2 linked regions of the Actomonas aquatica genome follow. The protein of the gene in region 1 binds, or shares a complex with, the protein of each later gene. Links are inferred from orthologs where the notes say so. Each region holds a gene or a part of one and is shown in the gene's direction. Other genes may lie near its edges. The genes, in order: K1X11_RS04975 and K1X11_RS04410.

What was found.
Region 2: the proteins of K1X11_RS04975 (region 1) and K1X11_RS04410 are in contact, whole or in part, in a cryo-EM structure (PDB 8Z21), measured with the Escherichia coli proteins. The link is inferred for Actomonas aquatica from one-to-one orthologs.

The regions. Positions count from the first base shown.
Region 1 is NZ_CP139781.1:1,314,538-1,317,850, forward strand. What follows is about bases 7-3,000. They hold K1X11_RS04975 (ABC transporter permease), read left to right. Parts: upstream 7-1,041; coding sequence 1,042-1,959; downstream 1,960-3,000. Other genes in these bases: K1X11_RS04970 (ABC transporter permease), read left to right, coding at 69-989; K1X11_RS04980 (ABC transporter ATP-binding protein), read left to right, coding at 1,988-3,000. Also shown: more of K1X11_RS04980, read left to right, coding at 3,001-3,313. UniProt on the Escherichia coli protein: Part of the ABC transporter complex OppABCDF involved in the uptake of oligopeptides and of the ABC transporter complex MppA-OppBCDF involved in the uptake of the cell wall murein tripeptide L-alanyl-gamma-D-glutamyl-meso-diaminopimelate.
Region 2 is NZ_CP139781.1:1,153,251-1,156,326, forward strand. What follows is about bases 209-2,965. They hold K1X11_RS04410 (ABC transporter ATP-binding protein), read left to right. Parts: upstream 209-975; coding sequence 976-1,956; downstream 1,957-2,965. Other genes in these bases: K1X11_RS04405 (ABC transporter ATP-binding protein), read left to right, coding at 209-954; K1X11_RS04415 (tRNA (cytidine(34)-2'-O)-methyltransferase), read right to left, coding at 2,065-2,535; K1X11_RS04420 (response regulator), read left to right, coding at 2,659-2,965. Outside these bases: more of K1X11_RS04405, read left to right, coding at 1-208; more of K1X11_RS04420, read left to right, coding at 2,966-3,054. UniProt on the Escherichia coli protein: Part of the ABC transporter complex OppABCDF involved in the uptake of oligopeptides and of the ABC transporter complex MppA-OppBCDF involved in the uptake of the cell wall murein tripeptide L-alanyl-gamma-D-glutamyl-meso-diaminopimelate.

The DNA.
Region 1 (3,313 bases):
CCCGTCCGCAGGCAGCTAGACAAAGGGCGTCACTCGCCTGACACACACACTACTACAGACCCACCGATATGTTTCGTTTCATCGCCCGCCGCCTGCTGGAGGCCGTTCCGGTCCTCTTCATCATTGTGGCCGTTTCCTTCGTGATGCTCCACCAGGCGCCCGGAGGTCCCTTCGACAGTGAAAAGGCCGTCACGCCCGAGGTGCTTGCCAACCTCGAGGCCCACTACGGCCTGAACAATCCGCTGCACGTGCAGTTCTTCGACTACTTGAAGAGCATTCTGCTGCACTTCGATTTTGGGCCCTCGTTCAAATACCCGAACCGCACCGTCAATGAGATCATCGCCGACAAGCTCCCCGTTTCGCTGGAGCTCGGCCTCACCTCACTGACCGTCGCGCTCCTGATCGGTATCCCGCTCGGCACCCTCGCCGCGGTCTACCGCAACAGCTGGGCCGACTACCTGTGCTCTTCGATCGCGATGACCGGTATCTGCATTCCGACCTTCGTGCTCGGTCCGCTGCTCGTTTTGTTCTTCGCCATCCACCTCGGGTGGTTCAACGCCTCGGGCTGGTATACGAGTTACGACCGCGTGCTCCCGGCCGCCACCCTCGGCATGGTTTACGCCGCCTACGTCGCCCGCCTCACCCGCGGTGGCATGTTGGAAATCCTTAACCAGGATTACATCCGCACCGCCCGCGCCAAAGGAGCCAGCGAGACGCGCGTCATCTTCAAGCACGCCCTGCGCGGCGGTCTGCTGCCGGTGGTGTCCTTCCTCGGCCCGGCCATCGCCGGCATCCTCTCCGGCTCCTTCGTCATCGAGACCATTTTCCAAATTCCCGGCCTCGGCCGCGAATTCGTGAACAGCGCCTTCAACCGCGACTACACCTTGGTGCTCGGCACCGTCATCCTCTACGCCTCGCTCATCATCACGCTCAACCTCGTGGTCGACGTCGTCCAAGTGTGGCTGAACCCCAAGCTCAAGTTCGAGTAAGCCGACCGACGCCTTACTTCATCCTTCGAACTTCTTACTTCCTACTTCGAGCATGTCCCTTTCCCTCTCTCCCTCCGCCGAACAACTCCCGTCCAGCGCCCCGCTGCCCGAGGACCTCGAGCAAGGCTCCTCCCTCTGGCGCGACGCCTGGCACCGCCTGGCCAAAAACAAATTGGCCCTCTTCGGCGGCATCGTCCTCATCGTGCTGACCATCGCTTGTATCGCCGGCCCCTGGTTCAGCCCCTACAGCTACGAGGAAACCAACCTCAACAACACCTTCGCTTCGCCCAGCGCCGCACACTGGCTCGGCACCGACCAACTCGGTCGCGACCTCATGGTGCGCCTGCTCTACGGCGGTCGCATCTCCATCGGCGTGGGCCTTTGCGCCACCTTCGTCGCCCTCACCATCGGCGTCGTTTACGGCGCCACCGCCGGCTTCTTCGGCGGCAAGACCGACTCCGTCATGATGCGCATTGTCGACATCATGTATGCCCTGCCCTTCACCATCTTCGTCATCCTGCTGATGGTGTTTTTCGGCCGTAACATCATCCTGCTCTTCGTCGCCATCGGCGCGGTCGAATGGCTCACCATGGCGCGAATCGTCCGCGGCCAGATCATGTCGCTCAAGAAAATGGAGTTCATCGAAGCCGCCCGCTCGCTCGGCCTCGGCAAACGCCGCATCATCTTCCGCCACATGATCCCCAACGTGCTTGGGCCGATCATCGTTTACACCACCCTCACCATCCCGGCCGTCATGTTGCTCGAGGCCTTCCTCAGCTTCCTCGGCCTCGGTGTGCAGCCGCCCATGAGCTCCTGGGGCTCGCTGATCAAAGACGGCGCGGAAAAGATGGAGGAATACCCGTGGTTGCTCCTCTTCCCGGGTGCGGTCTTCTCGCTCACCCTCTTCTCGCTCAACTTCCTCGGCGACGGCCTGCGCGACGCTCTCGACGTCCGCTCCTCCAAGGACTGATTCACCGCGCCTCGTTCGCGGTCTCATCATGAAGCGTTTCCGTCCCTTTCTCGGCTACCTCAAGCCGGTCAAAGGCACGCTCATCGCCGCGCTGTTCTGCGGCCTGATCTTCGGTGCCGCCAACGGTGCCGGCCTGCCGCTCATGATGAAGTGGGTCTTCCCGCAGATCTTTGCGGAGGACGCCGTCGCACTCACCACGATGGAGCTGTTGCTGGTCGCCGCCTGGCTGCCACTCATCTTCGTGATCCGTGGTCTCTCCGGCTACGCCAACGTCTACCTGGTGCAGCTGGCCGGCGTGAAGGTGCTCGAACGCATCCGCCTCGATTTCTTCAGTAAGCTCCAACGCCTTCCCCTGTCGTTCCTACAACGTCAGTCCAGCGGTGACCTGATCTCCCGCGGCCTCGCCGACACCAATCAGCTCCAGTTCACCCTCACCTTCGCGGCCAACGAAATCATCCGCCAGCCCGCCACCTTGCTGGGCTCGATCGGCTTCCTCGTCTGGGTCGCCTTCAACGAGCGCGGCGTCGCCCTCGTGTTGGTCTGCCTCGCCGTCGTGCCGCTCTGCGTGCTGCCCATCCGCTTCATCGGCAAAAAGATCGTGCGCCGCGCTCAGGAGGTGCAGACCGAACTCGGCTCCATCACCGGTCGTTTCAGCGAAAACCTCGCCGCCGCCCGCGAGGTGCGCGCGTTCGGACTCGAGGAGCGTGAGGTGGGCAAATTCAGCGGCATTAGCAGCGCCCTCGTGCGCTTCCAGATGAAGGTGGTGAAATACCAACAGGCCCTCAACCCGGCCATTGAGATCATCTCCGCCGTCGGCATCTCCATCACTCTCATCTATGCCTACCGCGTCGGCGTGGAGTTGGAGTCCTTCCTCTCTCTCATCACCGCCCTCTACCTCAGCTACGAGCCGATCAAAAAACTCGGCGGACTGAACAACGAACTCAAAAAGGGCTCCGCCGCCCTCGCCCGCATCGAGACCGTGCTCAACGAGCCGGTCACGATCAACGACCCGGCCGATCCGCAACCCTTCGACCAAGTCCGCGGCGACATCTCCATGGAGAACGTCGCCTTTGCCTACCGCGGCAGCGAACTCGTGCTGCAGGACATCAACGTCCACATCCCCGCCGGCACCGTCTGCGCACTGGTCGGTCCGTCCGGCGCCGGCAAATCCACCTTCGCCAACCTCGTCCCGCGCTTCTACGAAGCCGCCGCCGGCGCGGTGAAGATCGACGGCACCGACGTGCGCGATGTCACCCTCGCCGACCTCCGTCGCCACATCGGCATCGTTTCCCAGGAGTCCGTCCTCTTCGACGACACGGTTTACAACAACCTGCTCGTCAGCCGGCCCAACGCC
Region 2 (3,076 bases), 160 kb from region 1 along the record:
CTCCGCACCTACTTTCACACCCGTAACGGAATTTACCGCGCTGTTGATGGCGTCAGCTTCAGCCTCGATCGCGGTGAGACCCTTGGCATCGTCGGCGAGTCCGGCTCCGGCAAATCGGTCACCTGTTACTCCCTCATGGGCCTCCTCCCCATGCCTCCGGGGCGCATCGAAAGCGGCACCGCCATGTTTGATGGCGTCGACCTGCTCAACTGCACCCGCGCCCAGGCCCGCTCCATTCGCGGCAAGCGCGTGAGCATGATCTTCCAGGACCCGATGACCTCGCTGAATCCCTACCTGCGGGTCAGCGAACAGCTCATCGAGCCGCTGATGATTCACGAAAAAATCTCCAAAGCCGAAGCGTTGAAACGCGCTCTGGAGATGCTCGACGCCGTCGGCATCAACGACGCCTCCAGCCGTATCCACTATTACCCGCACGAGTTCTCCGGCGGTATGCGCCAGCGCGTGATGATTGCCATGGCGCTCATCACCAAACCCGAGCTCCTCATCGCCGACGAGCCCACCACCGCGCTCGACGTGACCGTGCAGGCCCAGATCCTCGAGCTCATCCAAAAGATGCAGCAGGAGATCGGCATGGCGGTCATCTTCATCACCCACGACCTCGGCGTCGTCTCCGGTCTCTGCGACCGCGTGCAGGTGATGTATGCTGGCAAGATCGTCGAGACCTCCGACACGCGCACCCTTTTCTACGAGCCGAAGCACCCCTACACCCGCGCGCTGCAACGTTCCATCCCGTCCATGCAGCCCAAGGGCTCCGAGCTCTACACCATCAAGGGGCTGCCACCGGACCTTTCGAAGCCGCTCGCCGGCTGCAGTTTCGCCCCGCGCTGTGAGTTCGCCACCGACGTCTGCCGCGAAGGCGACGCCCCCGCCCTCGCCGCCACCAGCGACCACCACCAACACGCCTGCCGCCGCGTCCAACTCGGCGAACTTTGATCCTTTTCCAAGGCCCGGACCATGCCTGAGACCATTCTTGAACTAAAGAACCTCCAGACCCACTTCCCGATCAAGAAGGGGGCGTTTATTAAAAAGACCGTCGGCACCGTGAAAGCCGTCGATGGTGTCGACCTCAAGGTGCAGCAGGGCGAAGTCCTCGGCCTCGTCGGCGAGTCCGGTTGCGGCAAGTCCACCCTCGCCCGCACCGTCATGCAGCTCGTTCCCACCACCGGTGGCACCGTGGTGCTCGAGGGCCGCAACCTCACCTCCAGTTCCGACTCCGACGTGCTCTCCATCCGCCGCGATCTGCAGATGGTGTTTCAGGATCCCTACGCGTCGCTCAACCCCCGCTCGACCGTCTTCGCCACCCTCGCCGAACCTCTGCTCGTCCACAAGGTCTGCAAGTCCTCCGAAGTCACCGCGCGCGTGACCGAGCTCATGAAAACCGTCGGCCTCGCGCCGCGCTTCATGCAGAAATACCCGCACGAGTTTTCCGGCGGTCAGCGTCAACGTATCGCCATTGCCCGCGCTCTCGCGCTGCGGCCCAAGGTGGTCATCGCCGACGAACCCGTCTCGGCCCTCGACGTCTCCATCCAGGCTCAGATCCTGAACCTGCTGGCCGACCTCGTGCGCAAGATGGGCCTGAGCCTTATCTTCATCGCTCACGACCTGTCGGTGGTGAAACACATCTCCGATCGCGTCGCGGTCATGTATCTCGGCAAGATCGTCGAAATCGGCAAAGCCGAGGACATCATCGAAAAACCCGCGCATCCCTACACCCGCGCGCTGGTAAGTGCGATTCCCACGCCGAACCCGGACGAAGAGCGCAACCGCAAGCGTATCGTGCTCCCGGGCGATCCGCCCTCTCCGATCAACCCGCCTTCCGGCTGCACCTTCCACCCGCGCTGCCCCCACGCCAAGGACGTCTGCAAGACCGAGCGCCCGCTCCTCGAGGTGTTTAAGGACCGCGAAGTTTCCTGCCACCTGAAGGCGGAAATCTGAATCGCGCTTTGCGCGGTAAATCCTAACCGAACAAATCCTAAATCCTAAAAGCTGAGAGGCGTGTAGTCGCCCTCTGGATTTAGGATTTAGCCCCTAGGATTTAGGATTTCAGCTTTGGCCACGTGGCCAAAGTTGCCGCACTGCTTCGTAGGTCGCCACTCCCGCGGCCGTGCTGAGGTTCAGCGAGCGCAGTGAGTCGTTGCGATGCGGGATCGTGAGGCGTTGCTCCTCGCCGATTTCGTCATGCAGCCAGTCCGGCGCGCCGTGACCTTCGTTGCCAAACACCAGACCGTCCCCATCGGCATACGTCACATCCCAATAGGACTGCTTCGTTTTGGTCGTAAATAACCACAAACGCTGTGGGGCAAACTCACTCGCCCGGAACGCCGCCCAATCGTCGTGATGATGAACATCGAGTTCATACCAGTAATCCATGCCCGCCCGTTTCAGGTGCCGATCAGTGATTTCAAATCCCAGCGGATGCACCAAATGCAGCCGACTCCGCGTCAGCGCGCACATACGACCAATATTACCCGTATTCTGGGGAATCTCCGGTTGAAATAACACCACGTGTAGCATCTTGGCGCGGACCCTACGTCCAAACTTCCCGGATACAACCGCAACCCGCCGAGGCGTTTCACCACCTCATGCTTTACTGCCACAAAATTACATCCAAACTCAACCGATCCTGCTTCCCCCGCTTTGACCGACTTTAATACACCGCACGCAATCATTGTTGATGACGAGCAATCCTACTTGGATCTGCTGGCTGTCATCTTGGAAGAGCACCTCGATTGCCCCGTATCCACTTTTGTTCGAGCCAGCGACGCTCTGGCCGCCATGCGGACTCTGCCGGTCGGCATCATCGTGACCGACTACTACATGCCAGACATCGACGGCATCGAGTTCCTGCGCCGTTCGGCCAAGGCGAAACCCGGCGTGCCGGCCATCATGATCACCGGTCACGCCGATGCCATATCGCAGGAGCAACGAGACAGCTTGGAGAACCTCCGCGCCGTCCTCGCCAAACCCTTCCGCGCCCAGGTGCTCGCGGATTCCATTCGCCAATTCTGGCCCGCCGCTGGCGGTCAGGCCTGAGTTTTTGGAGCGGCTGTCGTGC